Regions from separate parts of the Tardiphaga sp. 862_B3_N4_1 genome, predicted to be linked through region 3. Evidence: riboswitches for the same ligand, from Rfam matches in the RefSeq annotation. Region 3 holds a riboswitch; each other region holds the start of a gene.
The links. Region 3 has a riboswitch for cobalamin ahead of metE (5-methyltetrahydropteroyltriglutamate--homocysteine S-methyltransferase). Riboswitches for the same ligand answer to the same signal wherever they lie in the genome.
Positions count from the first base shown of each region.

Region 1: it holds a riboswitch for cobalamin, as region 3 does, so the genes downstream of both, AB8B02_RS17235 (TonB-dependent receptor plug domain-containing protein) here and metE (5-methyltetrahydropteroyltriglutamate--homocysteine S-methyltransferase) in region 3, are expected to answer to the same signal.
Region 2: it holds a riboswitch for cobalamin, as region 3 does, so the genes downstream of both, AB8B02_RS30540 (ribonucleoside-diphosphate reductase subunit alpha) here and metE (5-methyltetrahydropteroyltriglutamate--homocysteine S-methyltransferase) in region 3, are expected to answer to the same signal.

Region 1 covers NZ_JBPWQB010000001.1:3,614,445-3,619,024, reverse strand. Annotated here, with positions in the region: gene AB8B02_RS17235 (TonB-dependent receptor plug domain-containing protein) at 1-1,752, opposite strand, end outside; cobalamin riboswitch at 1,785-1,988, opposite strand; gene AB8B02_RS17230 (alpha/beta fold hydrolase) at 2,035-2,823, opposite strand; gene AB8B02_RS17225 (O-acetylhomoserine aminocarboxypropyltransferase) at 2,827-4,122, opposite strand; gene AB8B02_RS17220 (hypothetical protein) at 4,260-4,502, shown strand.
Region 2 covers NZ_JBPWQB010000002.1:2,795,806-2,800,385, forward strand. Annotated here, with positions in the region: gene AB8B02_RS30525 (HD domain-containing protein) at 1-312, opposite strand, end outside; gene AB8B02_RS30530 (GlxA family transcriptional regulator) at 664-1,443, shown strand; gene AB8B02_RS30535 (hypothetical protein) at 1,450-1,635, opposite strand; cobalamin riboswitch at 1,825-2,039, shown strand; gene AB8B02_RS30540 (ribonucleoside-diphosphate reductase subunit alpha) at 2,159-4,580, shown strand, end outside.
Region 3 covers NZ_JBPWQB010000001.1:2,063,327-2,067,906, reverse strand. Annotated here, with positions in the region: gene AB8B02_RS09650 (ATP-binding protein) at 1-95, shown strand, start outside; gene metE (5-methyltetrahydropteroyltriglutamate--homocysteine S-methyltransferase) at 142-2,529, opposite strand; cobalamin riboswitch at 2,634-2,845, opposite strand; gene AB8B02_RS09640 (peptidoglycan DD-metalloendopeptidase family protein) at 3,014-4,417, opposite strand; gene AB8B02_RS09635 (protein-L-isoaspartate(D-aspartate) O-methyltransferase) at 4,525-4,580, opposite strand, start outside.

The sequences.
Region 1 (4,580 bases), 1.6 Mb from region 3:
CGACACCGTGGTGACACGCGGCTCGATCATCCACTTGTCGGTGGGCGTGATCGTGAGTGCGAAGCGGGCGAAGTTCTTGGGACGACGTGCCAGCACGGTGTCGGTGCCGAGATCCTGTGCGTGAAGGTAAGTGTAGGCTACGTTGAATTTCACCCAGCCCGGAATGACATCGACATTGCCGCCGACTTCGAGACCGCTGGTCTCGGCGCGGGCGACGTTGACGTAATAGCCGAGCGGGCGGGACGCATCGGAGACAAAGTTGATCAGATTGCTGTAATCGGTGGAAAAGCCTGTGACCGACAGCACGACGCGGCCGTTGAAGAGGCTCTGGTCGATACCCGCGTCATAGCCGAAATTGGTTTCCGGCGTCAGGTTTCTGCTGCCGTAGGTCGTGTCGTAAAGCTGAAACAGCGTCGGCGCTTTTGCGCCGGTGCCAGCGCTGGCGCGGAATTTGGTGCCGGTTTCTGTAATGTTGTAGGCAGCCGTAGCGCGCCAGGTCTCGAAGCGGGCAACGTCGACGACGTCATCGACCCGGCCGCCGAGCGTGACGTTGAGCCGTTCACCGATCGGCACAGACCACAAAGCGAAGATCGAGTTGGTGTCCTGCTGTTTGGCTAGCAGCGGCGTCAATGGGCCGGCAACAGGCGAGATATTCGTGCTGTAGGTCTGCGCGGTCTCGGTCTGTGTCTTGGCACCATAGACGAGGGAGCCGAATGCGCCGAGCTTCAGGGTCGCCTGATATTCGGCGCCGAGACTGTTGCCGACATAATCGGAGATTTTCTCGGTGGTGTTTGCCGGCAACCTGTTGGTGCGATAGCTGACGTCGTCAAACATCCGCTCGGTGTGCGTATTCGACACGGTGACATTGTGAGTCAGAATGCCACCGAATGAATCGATGCCGACGCGTCCATAGACGGTTTGCAGCAGACGCGTCGCCGCTGACGGCGTATCCGGAAGCGTTCCCGTTGCTGCATCATAGGCCGAGCGCGTGAACGAATGGACGATGCCTGACTCAAGCCGGATGCCTTCGCCTGCATCGTAGCCGATGCGCGCCGAGCCGCCGACGCGATCGAAGCTGTCGTTTTCGAGATTCGGAAAACGTGCTTCGAGGGCAGGGATACGATAACCGTAACGCGAGAAACCGTTGCTGTGCTGACCGCCGCCGGTGAAGGCATAGGACCACGGACCGTTGGATCCGGTCAGCGATCCCTGCGTCATGACGGTGCCATAGCTGCCGGCTTCCGTGCGGACATTGACCTGCGCAGGACCGGAGCCCTTCTTGGTGATGATGTTGACCACGCCGCTCATGGCGTCTGAGCCATAGAGCGCGCTCTGTGGCCCCTTCAGGACCTCGATGCGCTCGATGGCGGAGGGCGTGAACATGGCGAATTCGAAGTCGCCCGATGCAGCCGTGGGATCGTTGACGCGGATGCCGTCGATCATCACCAGGGTCTGGCCGGTATTGCCGCCGCGCAGGCGCACATTCGCGGTGCCGCCGGGGCCGCCATTTTCGCTGATATCGAGGCCAGGCACGGTGCGCAGCGCATCGACCAGCGAGCCGGGATTGCTGGTCGCAATGGTTTCGCCTGACACCACGCTAATCGAACTGCCAGTGCGATTGAGCTGTTCGGGTGCTCTGTCCGCCGTCACTACGATTTCGGAGAGCTGCTCGGCACTGGACTGCGCAGCACTGTGAGAGCAGGACAGAACAACAACGGCCGCAGTGCCTGCGGCCAAATTCCGGATAGTCATATAACCCCTTCCGTCGACCCACCGTCGAACGAGTGTGAAACTCGTTACCGGCCGGTCTCCTGGCTCGCGGTGGTCTCCCGGTCCGCCTTCCCGAATCTGCGATGCAAATTCAGTGGCTTTGTGGACCTGGAATGGCCGCTTACAGTTGCGGGGGCAGCCGCGGCATAGGGGATATTTCCCCGCACCGCATTCCCGTTTCACCTCCTTGCGGAGGCACCGATAACGACAGACAGGAAGCACAGCGCGCCGCGCGGTGCAACAGCCATCGCCGCGTTGGGGACTCTATTGCTCGTGCTGTAGCGCGGCGAGCACGTCGTCGGGGCGCTCGACCATCATCATGTGGCCAGTGCCCGGCAGAATCACCGTGCGGGCGTTTTTCAAGGCGGCGGCCAGGGTCTTGCCAGCCTTGGCGGGAGTCATCATGTCCCGCTCGCCGAGGATGAGCGTGACCGGGATTTCGAGCTGGGCCGCAGCAGTCAGCGCATTCTGGTATGTATTGCAGGCGTTGAGATCGGCGAACAGCACGCCCGGCTTCGTGGCTTCCAGCACGCGCTGCGCGCCGCTATGCATCCACAACCCCGGCGCGAGACTGCCGCCGAGTTCGGCGCGAAAGCCGAGCCCCCAGATTGACACCATGTCGATGGCGGAGTGCTGATTGGCTTCGGCATCCTTCAACAGATCCGGGCCGACGGTCATCGTCCCTGCCGTGCCCATCAGGTCGAGGCGCGTGACTTTACGGGGATGCCGCGCTGCGGTCTCCAGCGCAATCAGCGAGCCCATGGAATGGCCGATCAGCCGCGCAGTCTTTGTGCCCGCTGCCTCGATCAATGCTGCTGTCCAGTCTGCGAGATCGGCGATGGTCGTGAGCGCTTCACCTTTCGAGCGACCATGGCCGGGCAGATCCGGCGCTAGTACGGCGAAGCCATGATGCGCAAACCAGCGCGTATGCAGCGCCCATGTCGAGTGATCGAAGCCGGCGCCGTGGATCATCACGACTACGGGCAGGGAAGGATCGAATGCGCGGCCGCCATTCGCGATATAGGTCTCGTGACCGTTGACGGTGAGTTGCATCGCTCAGCCCTTTTGCGAGATGCGCAGCGCCTGCGCGAGGTCATCGATGATGTCATCGGCGGCTTCGATGCCGATGGAGAGACGGATCAGCTCCTCGCCGATGCCGGCGGCCTTGAGCTGCTCCGCATCCATCTGCTGATGCGTGGTGCTGCCGGGATGAATGACCAGTGTCTTGGCGTCGCCGACATTGGCGAGATGGCTGGTCAGCTTCAGCGCTTCGATGAATTTGCGGCCGGCATTGCGGCCGCCCTTGATACCAAACGAGACGATGGAGCCGGCGCCGCGCGGCAGCAGGCGTTTCGCGAGTTCGTAATCCGGATGGTTCTCCAGCGACGGATGCAGCACCCAGTCGACCGCCTTGTTGGCCGTGAGCGCCGCCAGCACCGCATGCGTATTGGCCATATGGCGCTCCATGCGAATGCCCAGCGTCTCGACACCCTGTAGCAGCTGGAATGCATTGGTCGGCGAGAGACACGCGCCGAAATCGCGCAATCCTTCCGTACGGGCACGCATGATGAAGGCGGCAGTGCCGAACTGTTCGTCGAAGACGATGCCGTGATAGCCGGCATAGGGTTCGGTCAGTTGCGGGAACTTGCCGGAGGCGTGCCAGTCGAAGCGGCCGCCATCGACGATCACGCCGCCGATGGCGATGCCGTGGCCGCCGATCCATTTGGTGGCGGAGTTCATCACGATATCGGCGCCGAGCTCGATCGGCCGCGACAGGAACGGCGTCGCGAAGGTGTTGTCGATCAGCAGCGGGATCTTTGCGGCGTGGGCGATGTCGGCGACGGCGGGAATGTCGAGCACTTCGAGGCCGGGATTGCCGATGGTTTCGCCGATGACCAGTCTGGTGTTGGGCTTGATCGCCGCCTTGAAGGCGTCGAGATCGCGCGGCTTGACGAATGTCGTGGTGATGCCGAAGCGCGGCAGCGTGTGGGCCAGCAAGTTGATGGTGCCGCCATAGAGCGAGGACGACGCCACGATGTGATCGCCGGCATTGAGCAATGTGGCGATGGCGAGATGCAGTGCCGCCATGCCTGACGCGGTGCACACGGCGCCGACGCCGTTTTCGAGTGCAGCGAGGCGCTCTTCCAGCACCGCCGTCGTCGGATTGGAAATGCGCGTATAGATGTGGCCGGCGCGTTCGAGATTGAACAGCGCAGCGGCGTGATCCGAGTCCTGGAACACGTAGGATGTGGTCTGGTAGATCGGCACGGCGCGCGCGCCGGTGACTGCGTCCGGATGCTGGCCGGCATGCAGACTCAGCGTTTCGAAAGCAGGCGGTTTGGGTGCTGGCATGGTCGTTTTATCCCTGGACGCAATTTGCGACATCTATGGCACGAATCGGATGCGAGTGTGAGTCGGCGATATTTCAACTGATGGAACGAAATGCGGAGCGGCGACTTATAGGAGGTCGATCACGCGGGAGAGTTATCATGAAGAAATTGCTGCTGTGCACTGCGGTTGCTGGTCTCGCGTTTTCATCGGTTGCGGCCGAGGCGAAAGGCTGTATCAAAGGCGCGATCATTGGCGGAATCGCCGGCCACTATGCAGGACATGGCAAGGTCGGCGTCGTTGCGGGGTGCGTGATCGGACGCCACGAGGCCAACAAGGCCGATGCGGAACGGGCGCAGAAGGCGCAGCATCCACAGCCGCCGAACGAGAATGGTCGCATCTAGATCGGCGTTGTTCTCAACGCTGGACGATGTTGCTAAAATTTGATGGACTAGACCGGTTCAGTAGAGCCTCACCCTCAT
Region 2 (4,580 bases), on a different contig from region 3:
ATCGTCGATGTCGCGCTCATCGATCCTGTGGCTGCGCAGAAAGTCTGCGGCAGCATTTGCGCCATCGACTTCGAAGCGCTCCTCCTTGCTCGCATAGGGCGCCTGCAGGCCCATGTCGTGAAACATCGCGCCGACATAAAGTAACTCGGAATCGACTTTGAGACCCTTGCGCTGTCCGGCGAGCGCGCCGAACAGGAAAACCCGATTGGAATGATGATACAGAAGATCGCTTTCGGTGTCGCGCACCAGCTGATCGACCTGGCGGGCGAGGGCGCTGTCGGGGACTGTGATGCCGGCGATGGTCTTGCTCATGGGATGCTCCTTGCACTGTCGCTATGATGCATCCGTTGTCGTCCGGGGGCTGTGTCCTCGCAATCGCGCCGCGCCCTGCAAAGCTGCCATTCGCCCGTGATTTCCTGCCGCAAGACCACTATCTATTCAGAATGACTTGGGCCTGTCCTCGCCGTCGGAATGAAGCATCACCATGAAGACCGTTGCTCTTGCGATCTTTCCGGGCGTCCAGTCGCTGGACGTAGCCGGTCCGCTTGATGTGTTCATGGAGGCCAATGGCTTCGTCGCGCCGGGCGACGGCTACGACATCACACTTGTCGCTGCAGACTGCGCGCCCTGCGTGCATCGAACGGTCTGCGGATATCTGCCGATCTGGCGTTCAGTGATGCGAACAAACCCTGGGATCTGGTTCTGGTGGCCGGCGGGCCTGGGCTGCCGACGGCAGAGGCGGATCCGCAGCTTACAGAGTGGCTGGCCAATGCGGCGCTCCAGGCGAGGCGTTACGGCTCGGTGTGCACCGGGGCATTCGCGCTCGGCCATGCAGGCCTGCTCGACGGCAAGACGGTGACGACGCACTGGCAGAATGCGCCGCTATTGGCGCTGCGTTTCCCCAAAGCGCATGTGGAGTTCGATCGCATCTATAGCCGCGACGGCGCGCTGGTGACGTCGGCCGGCGTCACCGCAGGGATCGATCTCGGTCTCGCACTGGTCCAGGAAGATCATGGCGCGGATGTCGCGCTGGCCGTAGCCAAGCGTCTGGTTGTGGTGGCGCAGCGCCAGGGTGGCCAGTCGCAATTCAGTCCCTATCTGGTACCGCCGGCCGAGCCGCATTCTCCGATCGCGCGGGTCCACGCGCATGTGATGGCCCATCTGCGTGACGCGCACAGCGTGGATGAACTGGCCGAGGTTGCGGGCATGAGTGCGCGCACCTTTGCGCGGGTATTCAAGCAGGAAACAAAGATGACGCCGGCGGATTTTGTCGAAGGCGCCCGGATCGACACGGCGCGTAACCGTCTCGAAGGCAGCGATCTGCCGCTCAAGGTGGTGGCTTATGAATCCGGTTTCACCACCGCCGAACATATGCGTCAGGTTTTCGTGCGACGGCTGGGTCTGACGCCCAGCCAGTATCGGGCCAGCTTTCGAGCGGTTTGATTCTGCTCAGGCGAGTTGCAGCGAAGAAATCGGATCGCTCGCAGGAAAGCTGTCCCTCAGCGCTTCGTTCAGCATCTCGTCGAGGCGGCGCCGGGCGATCTGATCCGTCGTCTCGAACGTCGTGACCGCACCCGCTCGCTCTACGAAACCGTTGAAGTTGATCCTTTCAGTGGTCGTCATCAGGTCGCGCATCGCATCCTCCATCGGTTGATCACGATGTTCTGCGCTTCGCGGTGCTCGGCGGCAACGAATCGCATCGTTCAGAAACCGCCAACGATCCCGCGGTTTCCGCCACGCAAGCGGTTGTCCACTGAACCAACAGCCCTACGGGATTTGTTGCCGTGGATCGCAATGCCCGCTTGACACTTCACCGCGGGTCACACCAAATGTAGATGTCACGGTCCGCCCTGTCGCAAGACTTGGTGGCTAAGAGGGAAGCCGGTAAAGACGCTGTTTTGCGTCATATTCCGGCGCTGCCCCCGCAACTGTAAGCAGTGAGTCTGTTTCGATTGAAGTCACTGATGCGCAAGCATCGGGAAGGCTGAAACAGACATTGACCTGCGAGCCAGGAGACCTGCCGCGACACCAGAACGTCCATGGGCGGGGTGTCCCAGCGGTCGCTTGCAGGCAATGCCGGCGGATCTCCGCCGTGTATTTTGCAGCGTCCTTTCGGCCCCAGCCCCCATTGCTTGATGCATCACACGGGGTCTTGCCGATGCCTACTTCCTCTTCCGCTCTGTCCAACGGCCGCGATGCGGCTCACGCTCCGCTGATTCAGCTGTCCCCGGAAACGCTTGCTGCGCCTGCGCGCGAACCCTCGATGCAGATCATCCGGCGCAACGGCACTGTATCTCCCTTCGACGGTAGCAAGATTTCCGTGGCCATGACCAAAGCCTTTCTGGCCGTCGAGGGCCACACGGCAGCGGCCTCGCGCCGCGTCCATGAGGCGGTGGAACAGCTGACCGGCGAAGTCGTGGCGGCGCTGACTCGCCGCGTCGGCGAAGGCCGCACCTTCCATATCGAGGACGTCCAGGATCAGGTCGAACTGGCGCTGATGCGCAGCGAGCACCACAAGGTGGCCCGCGCTTATGTCCTGTACCGCGAGGAGCGCGCTCGCACCCGCGCCGAGGAACTGGCAGCCAAGCCCGCGCCGGTTTCCACCGCACCGGTGCTGCATGTCACGCTCGCCAACGGCACGCGCGCGCCTCTCGATTCGGCGCGTCTCGCGCTGATCGTCAACGAGGCCTGCGCCGGCCTTGACGGAGTCGATGCCGCCCCGGTGCTCGAGGAAACCCGCCGCAATCTCTATGACGGCATTACGCTGGATGAGCTGGCACTGGCCGGCATCATGGCCGCGCGTACGCTGGTGGAGCAGGAGCCGAACTACACCTTTGTCAGCGCCCGCCTGCTGCTCGACAAGCTGCGCACCGAAGTCCTGTCCATTGTAGGGGGCACGCCGACCCACGCGTCGCAGGCCGACATGACCACGCGCTACGCCGAATATTTCGGCGCCTATATCAAGACCGGCATTGCGGCCGAGCTGCTCGATCCCGAACTCGCGCGCTTCGACCTGAAGCGAATCGCTGCCGCGCTGAAGCCGGAAGGGGACCTTCAGTTCCAGTTCCTGGGATTGCAGACGCTCTATGATCGCTACTTCCTGCATGTGCAGGGCAATCGCATCGAACTGCCCCAGGCCTTCTTCATGCGCGTTGCCATGGGCCTCGCGCTGCGCGAGATCGACCGCGAAGCCCGCGCCATCGAATTCTACAATCTGCTGTCGTCGTTCGACTTCATGGCCTCGACGCCGACGCTGTTCAATTCGGGTACGCAGCGGCCGCAGCTGTCGTCCTGCTTCCTCACGACGGTGGCCGACGATCTCGACGGCATCTTTAAGTCGGTGAAGGACAACGCACTGCTGGCGAAATATTCCGGCGGTCTCGGCAATGACTGGACGCGCGTGCGCGGTCTCGGCGCGCATATCAAGGGTACCAATGGCGAGAGCCAGGGCGTGGTGCCATTCCTCAAGGTCGCAAACGATACGGCCATCGCCGTCAACCAGGGCGGCAAGCGCAAGGGCGCGGTCTGCGCCTATCTCGAGACCTGGCACATCGACATCGAAGAATTCCTCGATCTCCGCAAGAACACCGGCGACGACCGCCGCCGCACGCACGATATGAACACCGCCAACTGGGTGCCGGATCTTTTCATGCAGCGCGTCGAGCTTGATGGCGAATGGACGCTGTTCTCGCCGGACGAGACGCCGGAACTGCACGATCTCTATGGCAAGCCGTTTGCCGAGCGCTACGCAGCCTATGAGGAAAAAGCTGCGCGCGGCGAGATCCGCGTGTTCAAGAAGGTGCGCGCAACTGACTTGTGGCGCCGCATGCTGACCATGGTGTTCGAGACCGGCCATCCCTGGATCACCTTCAAGGATCCCTGCAATCTGCGCTCGCCGCAGCAGCATGCTGGCGTGATCCATTCATCGAATCTCTGCACGGAGATCACGCTGAATACGTCCGATGATGAGGTCGCGGTCTGCAATCTCGGCTCTGTCAACCTGCTCAATCATATCGGCAAGGACGGTCTCGATCACGCGCAGCTGAAGCGCACCGTGACCACGGCGATGCGGATGCTCGACAATGTCATCGACATCAACTTCTATACCATCCCGGAAGCGCGGCGTTCCAACCTCAAGCATCGCCCGGTCGGTCTCGGTCTGATGGGCTTTCAGGATGCACTGCAGGTGCAGGGTATCGCGATGGCGTCGGATGCGGCCGTGGCGTTTGCCGACACCAGCATGGAAGCGATTGCCTTCCATTCGATCTCCGCATCGGTAGATCTCGCCGCCGAGCGCGGCCGTTATCCGTCCTTCGATGGATCGCTGTGGAGCCGCGGCATCCTGCCGATCGACTCCATCGAGATACTCGCGGAAGCCCGCGGTGGCGTGCAGATGGATCGCTCGACCACGCTCGACTGGAACGGCCTGCGTGACCGTGTGAAGTCCACCGGTATGCGTAATTCCAACGTGATGGCGATCGCGCCGACAGCGACGATCTCCAATATCTGCGGCGTCGCGCAGTCGATCGAGCCGGCCTATCAGAACCTGTATGTCAAATCGAACATGTCAGGCGATTTCA
Region 3 (4,580 bases):
GGTCGACCACCCGTGGCTCGCGCTCAGGTCGCGTGGCTTGGCAGTTCGTGCAGGAGCTCGCCGGCCGTCTCGGCGTGAAGCTGGCCACAAAGTAAAGGCAAATGCCGCCCCGTCATGACAACGGGGCGGCATTCGACTCGCCTAGGCGAGGCTTCGCAACTCACGTGCCGCCGCGACCATATTCACGAGCGCAGGCCGCACCTCCTCCCATTTGCGGGTTTTCAGTCCACAATCGGGATTGATCCAGAGCTGGGAGTCCGCCAGCCGCTGCCGTGCAAGCTTGAGCAAATCGACCATGTCGCGCGTTTCAGGCACCCGCGGCGAGTGGATGTCATAGACCCCGGGACCTATCTCGTTTGGATACTTGTAAGTCCTGAACGCATCGAGCAGCTCCATCTTCGATCGTGACGTTTCGATGGAGATCACGTCGGCGTCCATGGCACCGATCGCATCGATGATGTCGTTGAACTCCGAGTAGCACATATGCGTATGGATCTGCGTGTCATCACGCACGCCCGACGAACAGATGTGGAAGCTCTCCACGGCCCAATCGAGATAGGACTTCCATTCCGATTTGCGCAGCGGAAGCCCTTCGCGCAGTGCCGCTTCGTCGATCTGGATCATGCCGGCGCCAGCCTTTTCAAGATCAGCCACCTCATCGCGTATCGCGAGCGCGATCTGCCGGCACGCCACCTCGCGGGGAATGTCATCGCGCACGAACGACCAGTTCAGGATTGTGACAGGCCCTGTCAGCATTGCCTTCATCGGCCGGTCGGTGAGCGACTGCGAATAGTGCCACCATTCGACGGTCATGGGATGCGGCCGGGACACGTCTCCAAACAAGACAGGAGGCCGTACATAGCGGGAGCCATAGGATTGCACCCAGCCATGCTTGGTGAAGGCGAAGCCGGAAAGTTGCTCACCAAAATACTGCACCATGTCGTTGCGCTCGAACTCGCCATGCACCAGCACGTCGAGACCAATATTCTCCTGCCAGCGAACCGCCCTCGCCGTCTGGTTCTGCAGGAACGTCTTGTAGGCGGCATCGCTGAGTGTACCCCTGACATGGGCTCCGCGTGCGTTTCTCACTTCCGCGGTCTGCGGAAACGAGCCGATGGTCGTTGTCGGGAATGCCGGCAGTTTGAAGCGTCGATGCTGTTCGGCAGCGCGCGTGGCAAAGTCACTGCCTCGACGACGCATTGTCGCGTCAACAGAGGCGACGCGTTTGGCGACCGCAAGATCGTGGATCTTCGACGATGCCAGTCGCGCAGCCGCCGCGGCATCCGACGCGACAAGCGTTGCAGCGACATCAGCGCGGCTGCCAGCCAGCGCTGCTCCAAGTGCGGCCAGCTCTTCCATCTTCTGGATCGAAAAAGCCAGCCAGCTTTTGACGTCCGGATCGAGATCAGTCTCAAGGCTGAGATCGATCGGCACATGTAGCAGCGAACAGGACGGCGCGAGCTCAACGCGATCCCTCCCCAGGAGATCGACCATGGGCTCCAGACCATCGAGCAGGCTGGACAGATCGGACCGCCAGATATTACGTCCATCGATCACGCCGAGCGAGAGGACCAGATCCTTCGGCGCCTTCGCAGCGACTTCGTCGAACTGATCGGGTGCCCGAACCAGATCGAGATGAAGCCCGGCGACGGGGAGCGACAGGGCCAGATCGAGGTTGTCGCTAAGTTCGCCAAAGTAAGTGTTCAGCATGATCCTGAGCTGCGGGACCGCTTCTGCAAAGGCGGCGTAGGTCCGCTGCAGCGCCTGCCGGGCCGGCGCGTCAAGATCGAGCACCAGACATGGCTCATCCAGTTGCACCCATTCTGCGCCTCTGTCGGCCAATTCCCCGAGCACCTCGACATAAACAGGCAGTAATCGATCGAGCAGCGTCAGCGGATCGAATGACGCATCCGCACTCTTGGCCAGCTTCAGATAGGTCACAGGGCCGACCAGCACAGGCCGCGTCTGATAGCCGAGCGATCTCGCCTCTTCGTACTCCTTGATCGGCTTGCGCGATGCGAGACCGAAGGTCTGATCCTGCACCAGCTCAGGCACCATGAAATGATAGTTGGTATCAAACCACTTGGTCATCTCCTGTGCTGGTACGCCTTGCGACGTGTCTTGCGCATGAGAGCCGTGCGTGCAGGCCTCGTCATGCCCAGCGCCTTGTGATCCACGCGCCATGGCAAAATAGGTCGCGAAGGAAACGTCTCCGCCCTTCCAGCCATAGACTTTGGGAATGGCGCCTACCATGACGCTGGTATCGAGCACCTGATCGTAGAAGGAGAAGTCGTTCGACGGCATGACCGTGATCCCGAGCGACTTCTGACGCGCCCAATTTGCGGCACGCAGCCCGACGCCGACATCGATCAGCGCATTCTCGTCGATTGCACCGGACCAATAGCTTTCCAGCGCCATCTTGAGCTCACGCCGCGGACCGATCCGTGGCGTTCCCAATGTAGCAACAGGAAGGGAGGACGTAGATTTGGCAGAAGACTTTGAAGAAGTAGACTTTGACACAGTAGACATGGCTTAACCCCAATGATTGGGGGCAAAAGGCCAAAGTGACACGTCTGGATTCCACGACGGCAGTCGCGGAATCGCAACCGCACCACCGGGACACCCCGCCCGAGGACGTTTATGTTGTCGAGGCAGGTCTCCTGGCTCGCGGGTCAATGCTGCTGTCCGGCCTTCCCAAAACCTTTGCGGGTCTCAGTGACTTTAATGGACAGCGGCTCACCGCTTACAGTTGCGGGGGCAGCTCCGGCCTTGGCTTAACGCCTCACCGGCTTCCCTCTTAGCTTCGGGCAAATCTTCCCGAAGAACCACGACATCCTCACATATGGGCAACATCGCGCGGCAGTCAACCGAGCTTGCGTGCGCAAGCTGCCCACTCGCGGCAGCGCGTTGAAGATTCCGGAGCTGGAGTGGGCCGTAGCCCCGAGATCAAACGCATCAAGCCCGGCACGAGGCCGGGCTTGCTCAAATGCTAACTACACTTCGTGGACTGCGCTTATGCGCCGTTGAGGAATTGCAGCGGATCGACCGGCGACGAGCCCTTGCGGATCTCGAAGTGAAGCTGCGGCGAAGTGACTTCGCCGGACTGGCCGGACTTGCCGATCACCTGACCGCGCTTGATGGTCTCACCACGTTTCACCATCAGCTCACTCGCATGGGCATATGCGGTGACGTAACCGTTGGAGTGACGAACGAGAACCAGATTGCCGTAGCCCTTCAGCTCGTTGCCGGAATAGGCAACGACGCCATCTTCGGCTGCCTTGATCGGCGTGCCTTCCGGCACGGCGACATTAATGCCGTCATTTGATTTGCCATTGGTCTTGGCGCCGTAGCCTGTGACCACGCGGCCGCGCACCGGCCAACGGAACGTCGGCAAAGCGCCGGTTGCGTCAGCGGCTTTAGTCGGCGATTCCGGCGTGGTTTCTTCAGGCGTCGTCGTGGCACTTGCCAGACGGGCCTTCTGTGCGGGCTCGGCAGAAGCAACACGGGCCACGGCAGCGGACGTGACCGCGCCAGCCGGAGCGGCCGTCACGGCTGCGACGGGCGCAGCGAGCGGCGCTGCTGCAGGAGCTGCATTGGCCGTACGCGCGCCGGGTACCGTGATCTTGGAGCCAAGCTTCAATTGGGCAGTCGGCGCCAGACCATTGGCGCGCGCGAGTTCGGCGACCGGCACGTTGTTCCGGCGCGAGATGCTCATCAGCGTATCGCCGCGATTGACGAAATGCATGGTCGATGCGCCGACGGCAGGTTTGCTCGCAGCAGCGGCAACGGCCGGAGTTGCCGCAGCGCCCTGGCGCGGAATGATCAGCGACTGGCCGGGCGACAGCGCGCGCGGACCCTTGTAGCCATTGGCCTGCAGGATCGCGGCCGACGAGACGTTGTAGCGCTTCGCCAGACCGTCGAGCGTGTCGCTGGTGCCGACGATGATCGAGGTGCCGCCATCACGGGCAAGGCCATTGGTCGCTGCAACCGAGCGCGGCGCCGTGGAGCCGGTGGTTTCGATCGGCGCACGTGCGGGCGGCGGCGTATACATACCGTTGCCGCCCCCGCTGACGGGTGCAGCCGACGCAACCGGACGAGCTGTCGGATAGGACTGCGGCGCCGAGATCGGCGGCGGCAAAGCCTGCGATTGATACTGCGGCTGCGGATTATAGGCCGGGCGCTGATACTGCGGCAGCTCCTGGCGCTCGACCGGCGCGCGCGGTGCTCGCTGCGGCACCGAGCCGGTGGTTTCGCCTTGCCAGCCAAAGCCACGGGACTGACCTGAGTCAAAATTTGGATTCTGAGATAGCCGTGTCTGCATGTCGGCGCTGCAGCCGGCAAAACCGATAGACATCAGCGCCAGCACCGCGACCTGCGGAGCGCGGCGCGAGTAAAGCAACTCGACAACGCTGGACATTGGTTACTCACTCATACGCAACAAACAACTGAATTGAGTAAACACCGTCTCCGTTACCAAGCCTTTAACCTTGCGACCAACACGTGACAGCCGTTCACGAACTTTTTTCAGAGTTCGCGCGCGATGCCCGGAAGTGCAGGCACGAAACGTACATCCACGAGCT